2 regions of the Streptomyces sp. NPDC060027 genome follow, and region 1 is predicted to be linked to the other one. Evidence: predicted binding sites of a transcription regulator. Region 1 holds the regulator's gene; the other holds the start of a gene.
The links. Region 1 encodes HspR, which represses chaperone genes until heat shock. Its sites were predicted from a motif close to TTGAGNNNNNNNNNCTCAA; they were not measured.

Region 1 (8,370 bases):
GGGTGGAGATTTGATAACCAATGGGACTAAAGCGACACATCCCCATGCGGTGACGGAGTTGTGTGGGGAAGGTGGCCGACTTTATGCGAACGCTCTCCGCACGGGACGTATCGCCCGCGCAGACGTGGAGAGCACTCCCTGTTTGATGGAGTTCGCCCTTCTCCACCCGGATCCTGACGATGCGAACTGGCTGCGCCCCGTGCCCCCGTCGGCCGCCCTGGCCCAACGGCTCAACGCCATAGAGCGCGAAATCACCGAGCGCAGACGGATGTCGATCCAACTGGCCGATGCTTTCGAGCCGTTCATGACCCTCAGCGCGCAAGCGCCTGCGACGACTCACTCGATCACAGTGCTCGAGGGCAACGACCGGATCAACGCGGCACTCGACCTGGCCACGGCCCAGTGCCAGACCGAGATGCTCACGGTCCAGCCGAGCGGCCCCCGTCCCGAACGCAACCTCATTCAGGGGCTGGAGCGGGACAGGCCTTTGATCGAACGTGGTGTGCGCATACGGACCCTCTATCAGCACACCGCGCGATACAGCCCCGAGAAACTGGCCTACGTGGAGCAGCTCTCGAACGGCAAGGTGGAGCACCGCACCATCGACGAGCTGGTCGAGCGGCTCATCATCTGCGACGAGACCGTCGCCTTCATCCCCACCCGCGACGACCAGAAGGTGGCCCTCGAGCTTCGTCACCCGGGCCTCGTCCGCTACCTGATCAAGGTCTTCGAGTTCATGTGGGGCCGCTCCGTCCCGCTGAGCGCCGGCGCACCCTACGAAACCGCCCCCGACGGCATCACGGACATCCAGCACTCCATCGCGAAACTGCTCGTGGAGGGCCACGTGGACGAGGCCATAGCCCGCCGCCTGGGCATGAACGTCCGCACCTGCCGTGCCCACATCGCCAAGCTGGCCTCCGCCCTCGGCAGCGGAAGCCGCGCGCAACTCGGTTTCCTGATAGCGCAGTCGGGACTCCTGGACCAGCCCGAGGGAGGGGAGTGACCCCGGCGGCGGGAGCAGGAGTCCGGCCCCGGCGGCGTCAACGGCCGCCCGGGGAGCCCCGGTCGGGCACACCGGGGGCTCCAGGGGCCGCCTCCGCGACGGTGACGGTCTCCAGCGCCGGAGACCGCTGCGGCCCGTCCAGGCCCGCCTGAGCGATCCGTACGCCCAGCTGCGTCCGGCTCGCCGCGCCCAGCGTCTCCGACAGCCGGGCGATGTGCGCCCGGCACGTCCGCACGCTGATGCCCAGGCGTTCCGCGACAACCGCGTCCTGGTGCCCCTCGGCCAGCAGCGCCGCGATGGACCGCTCCCGGTGGGTGATGCCCTCGATGCCCGTCGAGGGGAGCGGTGAGGCCAGCGGGATCGCCAGCCGCCACAGCCGCTCGAAGACCGTCACCAGGTAGTCCACCAGCGCCGGGTGCCGCAGTTCCAGCGCGATCGTGCGGTCCGGGTTCGCGGGGATGAAGGCGACCGTACGGTCGAAGAGGATGAGGCGTTCGACCACCTCGTCGAGGGTACGGGCCTCGGCCGCGTCGCCCATCAACTCCATGTAGTTCAGCAGCCCTTGGCCGTGCCGCGCCACGTGGGTGTACAGATCGCGCATGCGCACCCCGCGCCGCCGCATCTCCAGGGCCCGGTGCAGGCCCTCCACGAGTTCGTCCTCGCGCCGGATGCCGCCCGGCTGCACCGTCAGCACCTCACTGGTGCACTCCGAGGTGGCCTTGTCCATGGCGGCGTGGATCCGCGGCAGCCCGTCGAGGACACGGATCGCCACTCCCTCGGCCGGTGCCCGTACCCGGCCGCCGAGCCCCGCGTACCACTCGAAGGCCGACACCGCGTCGCCCACCCGGGCCTGGCTCGCGCTGACTTCCTCGTACACGCCCCGCAGGAGCCGTGTCATGACCTCCTGGGGCGAGGTCGGCACCAGCCAGCCCATGTCGTCGGGATCGGGGTGCAGCAACGCCAGCTCCACCAGGCAGGGCACCGCCTCGGCGTCCTCGCGGGGCACCCGGCCCCGCCGCACGGCCCGGGAGTACACCCGGTCGCCGGCCTCGCACAGTCGGTCAGCGCCGTGCGGATGCCTGTCCGTCCCGTGCCCGGCCATCTCCCACCCCTGGCTCCCGCTCCGTCCCTGGCGTGAGCCCGCGTCAGGGCGTCCTCCGCAGCGCAACTATGCGCGGACGCGTCCGGCATCGCAACACGGCTGCGCTGCCCCCGGGCGTCTTTTCACCCCTGCTCATCCTGATAAATCCTGACCCCCGCCGCGCCCGTTGCAACAAGCTGAAGAGGGCGTCTCCCGGACGTCCGACCGGCCTCGGCGTCGAGTTCGCCCCGGAACTCACCCCTCGAGTTCGCGGGGCCCGTAGAGCGCGTGACCGGCGCCCGTGGCGAGCGCCCAGTAGCGGTCGCCGTACGACCAGTGCCACCACTCGGTGGGGTAGTTGACTAGGCCCGCGGCGGTCAGCGCGTCGGACAGCAGCCGACGGTGGGCCCGTGCCGTCCCGCTGATGCCGTCCGCGGCGCTGTAGCAGGCGCCGTCGCTCTCCTCGGGGTTCGCGTTCACCGGGGTGCCCATGTCCAGCTCCCGGCCGTCCGCGTCGACGAGGGTGAGGTCGACGGCGGCGCCCGCGCTGTGCGGGGCGATCTCGGGCGGGGACACGTAACGGCTCGCCGCGTCGCGCAGGCGCGCGGCGTCCCACTCGGGGTGTTCCGCCCGCAGTCCGGCGGCGTACCGGTCGAAGTAGAGCCGCTGCAGCGAGGGCGGGCGGTAGCCCTCGACGAACAGCAGCCGTATGCCGTCGGGCAGCAGCTCCCCGGCCGCCACGAGCCGGTTCAGCACCCCTTCGCGCAGATGCGCGTACGCCCCCGAGTCGTCCCGTCTGCGGGCGTCGAGGGGGAAGGGGTCCTCCGCCCGTACGTCGAGGAGCGGCTCGCCGCAGTCCACGACGGGTATCGCGGCGATCTTCGGGTCGGACATCAACACGATCCTGGACATGCGGCGATCATGCCGCACCGCGGAGCGCACGACCCCAGGGGCCCCAAGGGCCCCAGAGAGGCCGGGTGGGGCCCGGCCGGGACATCCGGTTGCCGGACGGGCGGACCGCCGCCCAGCACCCCCGAAGGACCCTCCTCGCCGCCCGTCACGACGGCGAGGACCCGTGCCGACCGCCTCGCCCCGAGACGGTGCGGTGAGCGCCCGGCCGGGGCGCCCCGGCCGGGCGACCTACTTGAGACCGATCGCGGCGCAGGCCGCCTTGTACGGTGCCACGCAGATCTGCTTGACGTTGTAGATGCTGTCCTGGATGACCGTGTCCTCGATGTTGTCCTTGGTCAGACCCACCACGGGCACGAGCTGGGCCGGGATGTCCTTGTCCGTGGGGCTGCTGACCTTGTCACGGGTGAGGGCGTCGAACTCGATCGAGCGGCCCTGGACCTTGGCGACCGCCATCTCGGCGGCGGCGCTGGCCTCCTGCGGGTACGACTTGTACACGCTCATGAACTGGTCGCCCTTGATGATCCGCTGCACGGCGATGAGCTCGGAGTCCTGGCCGGTGACCGGCGGCACCTTGCTGACGCCCGCGCTCTTGAGGGAGTCGATGACCGCGCCCGCGATGCCGTCGTTGGCGGAGTAGACACCGGCGATGTTGCTCAGGCCGACGGCCTGGATGGACGTCTCCATGTTGGCCTTGGCGTTGACCGGGTTCCAGTCCTTGGTGTCGTACTTCTTGGCGATGATCACCTTGTCCTCGAGCTCACTGAGGGCACCGGCCTTGAACTGCGCCGCGTTCGGGTCGGTCGGCGAGCCGTTCATCATGATGATCTTCTTCGAGCCGGGGTTGGGGCCCAGCGCGGCAACCAGGGCCTTGCCCTGGACCTGACCGACCAGCTCGTTGTCGAAGGAGATGTACGCGTCGATCGGGCCCTGCGCCAGACGGTCGTAGGCGATGACCGGGATACCGGCGTCCTTGGCCTTGCGCACGCCCTTCGCGATGGAGACCGAGTCCACCGCGTCCACCAGGATGACGTCGACCTTGTCGTCCACCATCTGCTGGAGCTGGCGGAGCTGCTTGGCGGCGTCCTGCTCGGCGTTGGCGTAGGCGACGGTGCCCTTCTTCTCGGTGAGCTTCTTCACCTGCTCCGCGATGATCGGGTAGTCGAACTTCTCGTAACGGGTGTTCTCCTTCTCCGGAAGGAGCAGACCCACCGTGATGTCGTCGCCCTTCGTGGGGCTGGCCTTGGTGTCGCTTCCACCGAGCCCGCCCGCGCCGCAGCCGACGAGTGTGATGGCCATGGCGGACGACGCCAGGGATATGACGGTACGGCGGAGGCCGGTGTTACGAGTGTTCACATCAGGTGCCTTCCGGGCGAGGTTGCAGCATTGCGACCCAGGTGGCTGAAAGCCAACGCGGCGATCACCTCAGCGTCAAGGAGTAACCACTTAACGAGATGGCAACGGCGTTTCGTGTTCCACAAGTGAACACGACGGGAAGAGACTACGCCCAACCTTCGAGCAATCCCCTCAGCTTCACCTTCTGTCATTCACGTGTACAACCAACTCCCGCTCCCGGGAGTCGTGATCGTCAACGGTTTTTAACCGCTGTTGACGATCGGGCGGACCAGAAGGAACGCATGAACAGAGCCATCAGCACGACGGGCACGCTCTCCTCGGTCCTCGTGCTCGCCACCGCGGGCGGACTGCTCACCGCGGCCGGCACCGCCTCCTCCGCAGTGACGAACTGCACATCGCCCGTTTATAAGCGGCAGTTCTATGCGAACACCACATTCTCGGGCACACCGAAGAAGACGGACTGCGACTCCGCGATCGACCAGAACTGGGGTTCCGGCGCGCCCGCCCCGGGCCTGCCCGCCAACGGCTTCGGCGTCCGCTGGACAGTGACCCGGGATTTCGGCTCGGGCGGCCCCTTCACCCTCCTCGTGACGGCGCAGGACGGAATACGGGTCTATCTGGACGAGGAGCCCAAGGTCGACCTCTGGAAGAACGTTCCGGCCACCCGGTCCAAAACGGTCAACCTCGCCATTCCACACGGAAAGCACACTCTGCGCATCGACTTCGTCAATTGGACGGGAAAGGCAAATGTCACCTTCGCCTACAAACCCGTCACTTCCGCCGCTATCGACAAGATCAAGCCACTTGTGCCGACCGGCTCTTCGGCGACGTACGACACCGTCACGGGCAAGGCCAAGGTCTCCTGGTCGAAGAACAAGGAGATGGACCTCGCGGGCTACCGCGTCTACCGCCGCCTCAAGAACAGCACCACCTGGACACGGCTGACCACGACGACCGCCACCTCGTACACCGACACGACCCTCCCGGTGACCGGCGTGACCTATGACTACGAGGTCCGTGCCTACGACAAGGCGGGCAACGAGTCCGAGGGGACGACGGCCCGCTCGGTGACCACCGCCGACCGGACGGTGCCCGCGCGCGTCACCGGTCTGTCGGGTCAGGGCACCACCGCGGGCAACGCCCTGACGTGGTCGGCCTCTTCGGCGGACGTCGACCACTACCAGGTGTGGGCCGCACCGCTCGGGCAGAGCGACCCCGACGGGCCCGAGCCCGTGTTCGGGACGTCCTACACGGACCCGATCGCGGAGGTGGGGACCGACTACAGGTACACCGTCCAGGCCGTCGACGGCGCCGGGAACATCTCGCCCGTCTCCGAGGGCGTGACGGTCATGCGCCCCGAGGAGTCCACGGCGCCCGCGCCGTCCGCGCTCCGGGGCACTGCCGCCGACGCGTCCACCCAGGTCACCTGGACCCTGGCGAAGGACCCCGACGCGATGGTCACCGGGTTCCACGTCTATCGCCGTACGTCCGCTCAGGGCGCGTGGACCCTGGTGGGCGGCGCCGGGGCGACGGACACCTCCTACGGGGACACCTCCGCCCCGCAGGGCACCGCGTTCTACTACGTCGCCTCGGTCGACGACGGGGGCGCGGAGTCGGTGCCCTCCGCGCAGGCCGCCGTCGACCGTCTGACGCCGGCCACCGCCACCGGGCCCGCCGCGCCGCGGCTGACCGTGGTCTCCGAGGGAGGAACCCGCTTCCCCATCACCCTCGGCGTACGGCCCGGGACGGGTGACGAGGGACGGCCGCTGAAGGGGTACTCCTGGGACATCTCCGGAGCCTGCGGCTCCAGCGGCACCCGGTTCACGGACTCGGACAGCATCGCCTGGACCCCGCGGTACACGGGTCCCTGCACGGTCTCCGTGCGCGCCGTGGACGTGTACGGCCGGGTGGGTGAGCGGGAGGCCTCGGTCGAGGTCATGGTCAACCGTTAGACGCGTGACGACACACGAAGGGGCCCGGAGGTCGATGACCTCCGGGCCCCTTGAGGTGTTCGGGTCCTACTCGGACGACCGCTTCGGTCGCCACACCACCAGCGCGCTGGTCTGCTGGACCTCCTGGTACGGGACCAGGTCGCGACGGTACGAGGCGTGCACGGCGGCCTCGCGCTGCTGCATGGCGGCCGCGGCGCCGTCGAGGGCCGACTCCAGCTCCGCCACGCGGGACTGGAGCGCGGCCACCTGGTTCTCCAGCTCGATGATGCGCTTGATGCCGGCCAGGTTGATGCCCTCGTCCTGCGACAACTGCTGGACGGCGCGCAGCAGTTCGATGTCACGGGCCGAGTAGCGGCGGCCCCGCCCGGCCGTGCGGTCGGGAGAGACCAGACCCAGCCGGTCGTACTGACGCAGGGTCTGCGGATGCAGTCCGGAGAGCTGGGCCGCCACCGAGATGACGTAGACCGGTGTCTCCTCGGTCAGTTCGTACGGGTTGCGCCGACGCCCGGTCGTATCCATGGCTCCGTCATGCTCCCTTCGCGGCCTGGAACAGCTCCGCCCGCGGATCCTCACCCGCGGTCGCCTCGCGATACGCCTCCAGGGCGTCACGAGCCTTGCCCGACACGTCCTGGGGGACCGCCACTTCGACGGTGACGAGGAGATCGCCCCGGGTGCCGTCCTTGCGGACCGCGCCCCTTCCCCGGGCGCGCATGGTGCGTCCATTGGGCGTGCCCGGCGGCAGCTTCAGGGTCACCGCGGGTCCGCCCAGCGTCGGCACCTTCACCTCTCCACCGAGCGCCGCCTCCGTGAAGGTGACGGGCACGGTGACGGTGAGGTTGTCGCCCTTGCGGCCGAAGACCGGGTGGGCGTCCACATGGACGGTGACGTACAGGTCGCCGGACGGGCCGCCCCGTTCGCCGGGCGCGCCCTTGCCGCGCAGCCGGATCCGCTGCCCGTCGGTGACCCCCGCCGGGATGCGGACCTGCATCGTGCGGGACGACTTGGCGCGGCCGCTGCCCGTGCACTCCATGCAGGGGTGCTCGGCGATGAGGCCGCGGCCCTTGCAGTCCGGGCAGGGGTCCGTCAGCGAGAACCCGCCACCGGAGCCCCGTGCCACCTGGCCGGTGCCGACACAGGTCGGGCACACGCGCGGTGTGCCGTTCTTGTCGCCGGTGCCGGAGCAGGCCTTGCACGGCTGCTGCGAGGTCATGCGCAGCGGAACGGTCGCGCCGTCCACCGCCTCCGTGAAGGACAGCGTGACCTCGGTGTCGATGTCCTGGCCACGCCGGGGCTGCGTACGCGTCCCCGTGGTGGCGCCGCCGCGGTTGAACAGGCCGCCGAAGACGTCCCCGATGCCGCCGCCGAAGCCGCCGGCTCCTCCCGCTCCCTGGCCCTGGGCACCGCCTCCGAAGAGGTCGCCCAGGTCGAAGTTGAAGTTGCCGCCGCCCGCGCCGGGACCCGGCCGGAAGCCACCGTTGCCGAAGAGGGCGCGTGCCTCGTCGTACTCCTTGCGCTTCTTGGGGTCGCCGAGGACGTCGTTCGCCTCGGAGATCTCCTTGAAGCGATCCTCGGCCTTGGTGTTGCCCTTGTTGGCGTCCGGGTGGAACTCGCGGGCGAGCTTCCGGTACGCCTTCTTGATCTCGGCCTCGGTGGCGTCCTTGGGGACGCCGAGGACCTTGTAGAAGTCCTTCTCGATGAAGTCCTTGGTGCTCATCCCCGACGTCCCTCCTTCCTCATCCGGTCAAGCTCAGCCCTCGTCCGGGCCACCGGTCTCCTTGTCCTCGACCGCCTCGGCCGATTCCTCGGCCTTGACCGTCTGCGCCCCGGGCTGCGGTTCGGCGACGGCCACCCGCGCGGGGCGGATGGTGCGCTCGCCGAAGCGATACCCCGGCTGCAGAATCGCCACGCACGTCGTCTCCGTGACGTCCGGCGCGTACGAGTGCATCAGGGCCTCGTGGATCGTCGGGTCGAAGGGCTCGCCCTCCTTGCCGAACTGCTGGAGCCCCATCTTCGCCGCGACGGTCTCGAGGGACTCGGCGACGGACTTGAATCCGCCGACGAGCTCGCCG
Region 2 (8,370 bases), on a different contig from region 1:
CGCCACGACCTGGTGGATCCGCTCCGGGTCCGCGTGCGCGGTCAGCTCCGGCGGGGACACGTCGAGGTGCAGGTGGACGTCCGTGCGGGTGTGGCTGCCGGAGCCCGAGGCGATGTCCGCGCGCGCGGAGGCGACCATGTTGGCCTCCTTCAGCACACCGGACAGATAGGGCCACACCTCGAAGCGGCGCCTGCGCAGCGGCACGACGCCGTTGTCCAGCCGGGACAGGTCGAGGAGGGTCTCCACCAGCCGCCCGAGCCGCTCCGTCTGCTTCAGCGCCGTGCGCATCGTCTCGGGGTCGGCCGCCGAGACGCCGTCCACGACGTTCTCCAGGACCGCGCGCAGGCCGGCGATGGGGGTGCGCAGCTCGTGCGAGACATTCGCCACGAGTTCCTTGCGCTGGCGGTCCTGGGCCTCCAGCTCGTCCGCCATGAGGTTGATCGTCTGGGCCAGGTCGCCCAGCTCGTCCCGCCGGTCGTCACGCACCCGCCGGGTGTAGTCGCCGTGCGAGATGGAGCGGGCCACGGCGTTCATCTCGTCCAGCGGCGCGGTGAGCGAATGCGCCACGAACTGCGTGATGAGCAGGGTGGCGATCATCGAGAAGACCGTGATGAAGCGGAGCTCCGTCTTGGTGTGCACCGCGATCATCGACAGACCCGTGGTGATGAGCACGGAGATGACGACCAGCGCGCCCAGTTTGGTCTTGATCGAGAAGGGCCGTACACCGCCCCAGGGGCCCGCGCTCCTGCGCTCCCCGGACGCGCGCTCGCCGAGCCCGCGTCCTCTCTCTCCGAGTCCGCTCATCACATCAGCCCCTCACGCAGGTCCCGATCACGCGGGTCCCGACGTTCCGACGGAGCCCCGGCTCAGGGAGTCGGGGTCTCGAGTGCGTAGCCCACGCCGTGCACCGTACGGATCCGCTCGGCACCGATCTTGCGACGCAGCGCCTTGATGTGGCTGTCGACGGTGCGGGTGCCGGAGGCGTCCGCCCAGTCCCACACCTCGGCGAGCAACTGCTCGCGCGAGAGTACGGCACGCGGCGTGTTCGCGAGGCAGACGAGGAGATCGAATTCGGTGGGAGTGAGGTGCACGTCCTCGCTGCGCACCCGGACCCGGCGCTGCGCGTGGTCGATCTCCAGCTCGCCGAGGCGCAGGATGCCGCTGCGCGGCGTGGAGGCCGCGACCACCGCGCGCTCGACCCTGCGGAGCAGGACGTGCACGCGGGCGGCCAGCTCACGCATCGAGAACGGCTTGGTCATGTAGTCGTCGGCACCGACGCCGAGCCCGACCAGCATGTCGGTCTCGTCGTCGCGCGCGGTGAGCATCAGCACCGGCACCGGGCGGGCGGCCTGCACGCGGCGGCAGACCTCCAGTCCGTCGAAGCCGGGCAGCATGATGTCGAGGATCAGCAGATCGGGCTGCCAGGCCTCGGCGGTGTCGACGGCGGCCGGACCGTCGCCCGCGGTTTGCACGAGGAATCCCTCGGCTCTCAGGCGGGCCGCGATGGCGTCGACGATCGTCGGGTCGTCCTCGACGACCAATACCCGGCGCTGAGCGCCCTGGGTCGCCGCCGTGCCGTTCTGGGAGGTGTGTGTCTGCTCCATCGCCCGCCCCTGAAGTGTGCTTTCCGGAATCCGTGGGGTGATCCCATGACTGCGCTTGACGCTTGAATGATCCGCGTCAGGCAAGCAGGGTACGGGCAGTCGCCGTGCCTCGGCTATCCAGGCCTTACCGCGAGGTGCACCACGTCGGGAACGCCCCGGGCAACAGGGATCTCTTCGGTACGGATCCGCTGGAATCCGGCATTCCGCAAGGATCCTTCAAATTCCGGAGAGGGCTGCGCCGACCACACGGCGAGCACGCCGCCCGGCTTCAACATCCTTGCGCAGCCTGCCAGTCCGGACGTTCCGTACAGGCCCGCGTTGCCCTCGGTGACCGTCCAGCCGGGTCCGTTGTCGATGTCGAGGCACAACGCGTCGAACGTGTCGGAGATCTCATTGACGTACTCGACGAGATCGGACTCGACGATCTCCGTGCGCGGGTCGGCGAGCGCCCGGGCCGTGAGTCCGGCGAGCGGGCCGTCCCGGTGCCAGTCGATGACGGCCCGCTCCCGCTCGACCACCGTGATGCGCCCCCAGCGTGGGTCGGCGGCCGCGTGCGCGAGCGAGAAGCCGACGCCGAGCCCGCCGATCAGCACACTCGGCTCGGGGCGCCCGTCCAGGGCGTCGTACGCCGCGTCCACGAGCAGTCGCTCGGAACGCCCGTCGGACGTGTCCATCAGGAAGCACCCGTTGGCGATGATCTGCAGCAGCGCGCCGTGGCGCCGCAACACGACCTCGCCGTACGGGCCTTGGCGGCGGTCGATGACCACAGGGATGTCGTACGAGGCAGTCATGGCCGCCATCCTGGCAGTTTCACCGGAACGGCCGGCCGGAATTTCGCCCGGGGCCCGGCTCCCAGGGGAACGCCGGATCCCGCGTGTCGTCGGGCACGTCGGACGCGACGCCCGCGCCGCCGCCAACGAGCGCGGCGGGCCGATGGGCGGCCGCGCCTGGGTCGTCGCCCACCCGAAGGCGACGTCGAGGGGCGCCGTGCCGCTCGCGCCGAGGTCGGCGATCGGGGCGGCGGCCCGGTCGGCGATCTCGGGGAGGGCGACAGGCCGTTCGAGGTTGACGCACACCCGTCCGGGCGCCGCGTTCAGCAGTCGCGGGATGTCCTTCAACCCGTCCTCGGGGAAGGCGAGTGAGCCGGCGTGGAAGAAGGAGTCGAAGAGCCGGGGAGGCGACCCGGAGGGACAGAGCGACCGCGCGGCCCTCTGTCCCTCGAAGAGACGTGGGCGGGGCCCGCTAGTTGGTGAGCGAGCCGTTCTGGGCGTCGGACGCGGACTGCCAGGCCTGCATGCCCGCTCGGGACGCCTCCTTGGCCTGCTGCCACTTGATGGCCGCCTGCTGGGCCGGGGGCACATCCATGTCGCGGATCAGGCGCCGACCTGCGGAGAACACGGCGACCGCCGCGATGACCATGCCGGTGCACGCCACTACGGCACCGGTCACGGTGAGCACGGCGCCGGTGGTGACGAGCCGGCTGTCGATGTCGATCGTGTGCTGGGGGTGGTGATGGTTCATGACTCCACCTTCCAACGGCAGGCGGCCACCTCGCATCCCGATCAACAGCCCGAGCGGCCGTGCAGCCCGCGTCGCGGGAGGTGCCGCCCTGGTGGACGGCGAGGGGGTGACGGGTGACCGGAGCCGCCGGCGACGTACGACGATCGTCCGTGCCAGCCGCCGCGCACCAGGTCGGCTCGCCATGTGAGCCCGACCCTGGTCACGGGGGAGACCCACACCACCGACTCGTCTCTTCCGGAGAGACGTGCGTACGCCGTTCGAGGAATCCAGTTCCCAGGGCCGTCCCGTCATCCCCGGCGGGCGCACGACGACAGCTACGGATCCCCGGCGGACGCACGACGACAGCTACGGATCCCCGGCGGACGCACGACGACAGCTACGGCACTCTCCCAAGCCCTTCGAGCAGGGCGGGACCCCCACGCCGCGTTGTCGGGTCACCCGCATTTCCCCCCGTATGAGGACGACCCTCCGCCCTGCGATGCACCGCATCTGACACCGTGCGCTGACCCACCGGGGAGTACGGGACAGCCCTTAGGGCCGGTCCCCGACGAAGTGCCCGCTCAGCAGGGGTGCCTCCACCCGCCACCCCAATGACTCGTACAGCGCCCGCCCCTCCGGCGTCCCCGCCAGGACTCCGGTCCCGGCGCCCTGGTCCGCGGCGACGCGGGTGAGGGTCCGCACGACGAAGCGGCCGAGCCCCCGCCGCCGGTGCTCCACCGACGTCTCTATCTGGTCGACGACCGCCGTCCCGCCCGTGGGGGCGATCTGGCCGCGGGCCGCCCAGGAGCCGTCCGACGCCGTGACCAGGGCGCGCGTGACGCCACCGCGGGTCCAGGTGCGCAGCCGGTAGCCGGGGGGAAGGGCATCGTCCGGGGTGGCGCCGCCCGCGTCCGTCAGGGGCACGGACATCAGGTAGCCGGGCTCGGGGTCGATCCACCAGCCCGCGCCGAGCCAGGGCCGGACGTCCGAGGGCTCGGCGAAGACCTTGAGCCAGACTCCGGCCGCGGTCACCGCGTCCGCGACCTTGCGGACCGGGGCCTCCTCGACCCGGTCGTTCGTCGCCCCGAGGACATGGCGCGTCACGTGCCCCTTCTGTCCCACGTCGATCGTGTACCCCCATCCCTCGACGACGGGCGGCGCCGCCCCGCGCGAGACGACCCATCCGTCCACCCACGCCCGCACGATCCTGTCCACCGCTGCCCCCTGCGCTCGCTTCCGGTCATGTAATGGCCACTACAGGACGTAGACCATTACCTGCCCGGTGATGATGCCAGGGCGGCCCGGCGTCGCGCCACCCCCTTGAAGGGCGCTCGGGCGGCGGCCTCCCGCTCGACCGGATCCGACCCCGCGGACCGCTGATGACCAGCGGTGATGCGCGGGGGGCTGCGGCCGGTCGGAAGTGATCGCTCAGAGCGAACAGTCCCAGGGGAACATTGGGGGACCTTCGTGCATTGAGTCGGCATAGCTCAACTTGACTGCCGAAGGGGAGATCATGGCTTCGACGTCCGCATCACTCACCCTGCCCGTGCTGCCGCTCGACGACGAGGTCGTGCTGCCCGGGATGGTGGTTCCGCTGGATCTGAACGACACCGATGTGCGTGCCGCGGTGGAGGCCGCCCAGGCCGCTGCCCGGTCAACGCCCGGCAAGCCTCAGGTACTCCTGGTGCCACGCATCGACGGGACCTACGCGAGCACCGGAGTGCTCGGCACCGTCGAACAGGTCGGCCGGCTGGCCGACGGCGACCCGGGCGCGCTGATCCGCGGGCGCGGGCGCGTGCAGGTCGGCGCGGGGACCACCGGTCCCGGTGCCGCGCTCTGGGTCGAGGGCACCCGGATCGAGGAGACGGTGCCCGACCCCCTGCCCGGCCGGGTCGCCGACCTGGTGAAGGAATACAAGGCCCTGGCCACCAGCTGGCTGCGCAAGCGCGCCGCCTGGCAGGTCGTGGACAGGGTGCAGCAGATCGACGATGTTTCCGCCCTTGCCGACAATTCCGGTTACTCACCGTTCCTGACCGTCCAGCAGAAGGTCGAGCTGCTGGAGACCGCCGACCCCGTGGCCCGGCTGAAGCTCGCCACCGAGCAGCTCCGCGAGCACCTCGCCGAGCAGGATGTCGCCGAGTCCATCGCCAAGGACGTCCAGGAGGGCGTCGACAAGCAGCAGCGCGAGTTCCTGCTGCGGCGCCAGCTCGAAGCCGTACGCAAGGAACTGCGCGACCTCAAGGGCGAGGACGGCGAGGACGAGTCCGACGACTACCGCGCCCGCGTCGAGGCCGCCGATCTTCCGGAGAACGTCCGTGAGGCCGCCCTCAAGGAGGTCGAGAAGCTGGAGCGGTCCAGTGACCAGTCGCCCGAGGGCAGCTGGATCAGGACCTGGCTCGACACCGTCCTGGAGCTGCCGTGGAACGAGCGGACCGAGGACGCGTACGACATCCAGGGCGCCCAGTCCGTGCTCGACGCCGAGCACGCCGGGCTGGAGGACGTGAAGGAGCGCATCACCGAGTACCTCGCCGTGCGCAAGCGGCGCTCCGAGCGCGGTCTCGGAGTCGTCGGCGGCCGGCGCGGCGGTGCCGTGCTCGCGCTCGTCGGCCCGCCCGGCGTCGGCAAGACCTCGCTCGGCGAGTCCGTTGCGCACGCCATGGGCCGCAAGTTCGTCCGTGTCGCCCTCGGCGGCGTACGGGACGAGGCCGAGATCCGCGGACACCGCCGTACGTACGTCGGCGCGCTGCCCGGCCGGATCGTCCGCGCCATCAAGGAGGCCGGGTCGATGAACCCGGTGGTCCTGCTCGACGAGATCGACAAGGTCGGCTCCGACTTCCGGGGCGACCCGGCTGCGGCGCTGCTCGAAGTCCTCGACCCGGCGCAGAACCACACCTTCCGCGACCACTACCTGGAGGTCGAACTCGACCTCTCCGACGTCGTGTTCCTGGCCACGGCCAATGTGCTCGAAGCCATCCCGGAGGCCCTGCTCGACCGCATGGAGCTGGTCCGCCTCGACGGCTACACCGAGGACGAGAAGGTCGTCATCGCCCGGGACCACCTGCTGCCGCGTCAGCTGGAGCGGGCCGGTCTCGAGAAGGACGAGGTCGTCCTCGCGGAGAGCGCGCTGCGCAGGCTCGCCGGGGAGTACACCCGGGAAGCGGGCGTGCGCAATCTGGAGCGGGGCATCGCCCGGCTGCTGCGCAAGGTCGCGGCCCAGCACGAACTGGGCGAGCGGGAGCTGCCGTTCACGGTGACCGACGCCGACCTGCGCGGGCTCATCGGGCGCCCGCACCATGTGCCCGAGTCCGCTCAGGACCCGGCCGAGCGCCGTACGGCGGTGCCCGGTGTCGCCACCGGTCTGGCCGTGACCGGCGCGGGCGGTGACGTCCTCTATGTGGAGGCGTCGCTGGCCGACCCGGAGACGGGCGCGGCGGGTCTGACCCTCACCGGTCAGCTGGGCGACGTGATGAAGGAGTCGGCACAGATCGCGCTCTCCTTCCTGCGCTCGCACGGAGCGGAGCTCGAACTGCCCGTCGGTGACCTGAAGGACCGGGGAGCGCACATCCACTTCCCGGCGGGCGCCGTCCCCAAGGACGGCCCGAGCGCGGGCGTCACGATGACGACCGCCCTGGCGTCGCTCCTGTCGGGCCGGCTGGTCCGCACCGACGTGGCCATGACCGGCGAGGTCTCGCTGACCGGCCGTGTCCTGCCCATCGGCGGTGTGAAGCAGAAGCTGCTCGCCGCGCACCGGGCGGGTGTCACGACCGTGATCATCCCGAAGCGCAACGAGGCCGATCTGGACGACGTCCCGGCCGAGGTCCTGGACAAGCTCGACGTCCACGCCGTCACGGACGTCCGCCAGGTCCTGGAGCTGGCACTCGCGCCGGCGACGAACGGCGCCGTGCCGGAGGTTCCGGTGGCGGCGTGACGGACGCCCATCGGAGGGGAAGGCCCGGGTCCCGTGAGGGAGGCCCGGGCCTTCGCCGTACGTCAGGCGCGTGCGCGGTACGTCAGGTGCCCGCGCCGCACGTCCTGCGCGGGTCAGCCGTTGGCGAGGGCCACCACGCGGTCCAGGGCGCCGTTGAACTTGTCGTGGTCCCCGACCGTCGGGCCGGACGAGGTGTACTGCCACATCGTGTAGTAGCCCCAGCCCGCGGGGAGCGTCCCCGGATCGGAGGCGTAGCGCGCGATCCACAACGGGTTGGCGGAGGCGAAGCCGCCGTAGTTGCCGGTGCACTGGGTCCACCAGGTGGCGGCCGTGTAGATCACCGCGTCGCGCCCGGTGCGGGCCTTGTACTGGGTGAGGAAGCCGCTGATCCAGCTGACCATCGCGCTCTGTGTCTTGCCGTAGCAGGCGGCCCCGTACGGGTTCCACTCGATGTCGAGGACGCCGGGCAGGGTCTTGCCGTCCCTGGACCAGCCGCCGCCGTGCTCGACGAAGTAGTTGGCCTGGGTGGCGCCGGTCGTGGTGTCCGGGGTCGCGAAGTGGTACGAGCCTCGGATCATGCCGACGTTGTACGCGCCGTTGTACTGCTGGGCGAAGTACGGGTTCGTGTAGTACGTCCCCTCGGTCGCCTTGGTGTAGGCCCACCTGACCCCGCTGCTCCACAGCGTCGACCAGGCGACGTTGCCCTGGTACCCGGAGACGTCCACGCCTTCCGTCCGGGTGGCGTCACCGGTGGACGGCGTGCCGTCCTGGCCGTCATGGGCGATGACCCCGATGCCCATCCGGGCGGAACCCCGGGCGGGGGTGTCGGCGGCGGAGGAGGGGAGGGAGTACAGGAGGGAGAAGGCGGCGAGCAGGGTTCCTACCGCGAGCACGCGCAGGCGGTGGGCCGTTCCGGATCTGTGCACGGGCATGTGCGTGCCTCCGAAGGGCGATGGAACTCCGGAGGGGCTCGGTGGAGCTCGCCGGAGCTCGGTGGGGGGAGAGCGCGGGCACGCGTGCCGAAGGGGGGATCAGGTCGTCCTTGACCTGGGGTGGCGTGCGCATGCCAGCGAATAAGGTTCTGATAAAGAAGCTACGCACGTAGACGACGGCGTGGGAAGAGGGGCCGGAGGCTGCCGTTGGTCTACGCCTGCGAAATACTGGCGGAGCTGCGGCAACGGCGAGTTCTGGCAGAAACTTTCAGGATCGGGAAACCGGGTCAGGGGTGCTGACGTGCACGAGCACGGAAACGACGGCGGACGTCCGGTCGCATCCGACGTGTCGGGAAATGGTGTGGACCGGCCCGCGACGCACGGCGGCGCGGAGCGCGAGTTCCTT

Region 2: lon (endopeptidase La) is a predicted target of HspR. The motif match lies at 4,577-4,595, and genes of this name have one in related genera.

The regions. Positions count from the first base shown of each region.
Region 1 covers NZ_JBHWVI010000177.1:824-9,193, forward strand. Annotated here, with positions in the region: gene ACFWBT_RS32095 (helix-turn-helix transcriptional regulator) at 11-1,003, shown strand; gene ACFWBT_RS32100 (LuxR C-terminal-related transcriptional regulator) at 1,041-2,105, opposite strand; gene ACFWBT_RS32105 (M15 family metallopeptidase) at 2,340-2,996, opposite strand; gene ACFWBT_RS32110 (substrate-binding domain-containing protein) at 3,225-4,349, opposite strand; gene ACFWBT_RS32115 (PA14 domain-containing protein) at 4,631-6,301, shown strand; gene ACFWBT_RS32120 (heat shock protein transcriptional repressor HspR) at 6,368-6,820, opposite strand; gene dnaJ (molecular chaperone DnaJ) at 6,828-8,015, opposite strand; gene grpE (nucleotide exchange factor GrpE) at 8,049-8,370, opposite strand, start outside.
Region 2 covers NZ_JBHWVI010000031.1:33,771-42,140, reverse strand. Annotated here, with positions in the region: gene ACFWBT_RS11125 (ATP-binding protein) at 1-804, opposite strand, end outside; gene ACFWBT_RS11120 (response regulator transcription factor) at 867-1,604, opposite strand; gene ACFWBT_RS11115 (spermidine synthase) at 1,718-2,395, opposite strand; gene ACFWBT_RS11110 (hypothetical protein) at 2,847-3,125, opposite strand; gene ACFWBT_RS11105 (GNAT family N-acetyltransferase) at 3,657-4,319, opposite strand; gene lon (endopeptidase La) at 4,618-7,032, shown strand; gene ACFWBT_RS11095 (lysozyme) at 7,146-7,964, opposite strand; gene ACFWBT_RS11090 (MarR family winged helix-turn-helix transcriptional regulator) at 8,266-8,370, shown strand, end outside.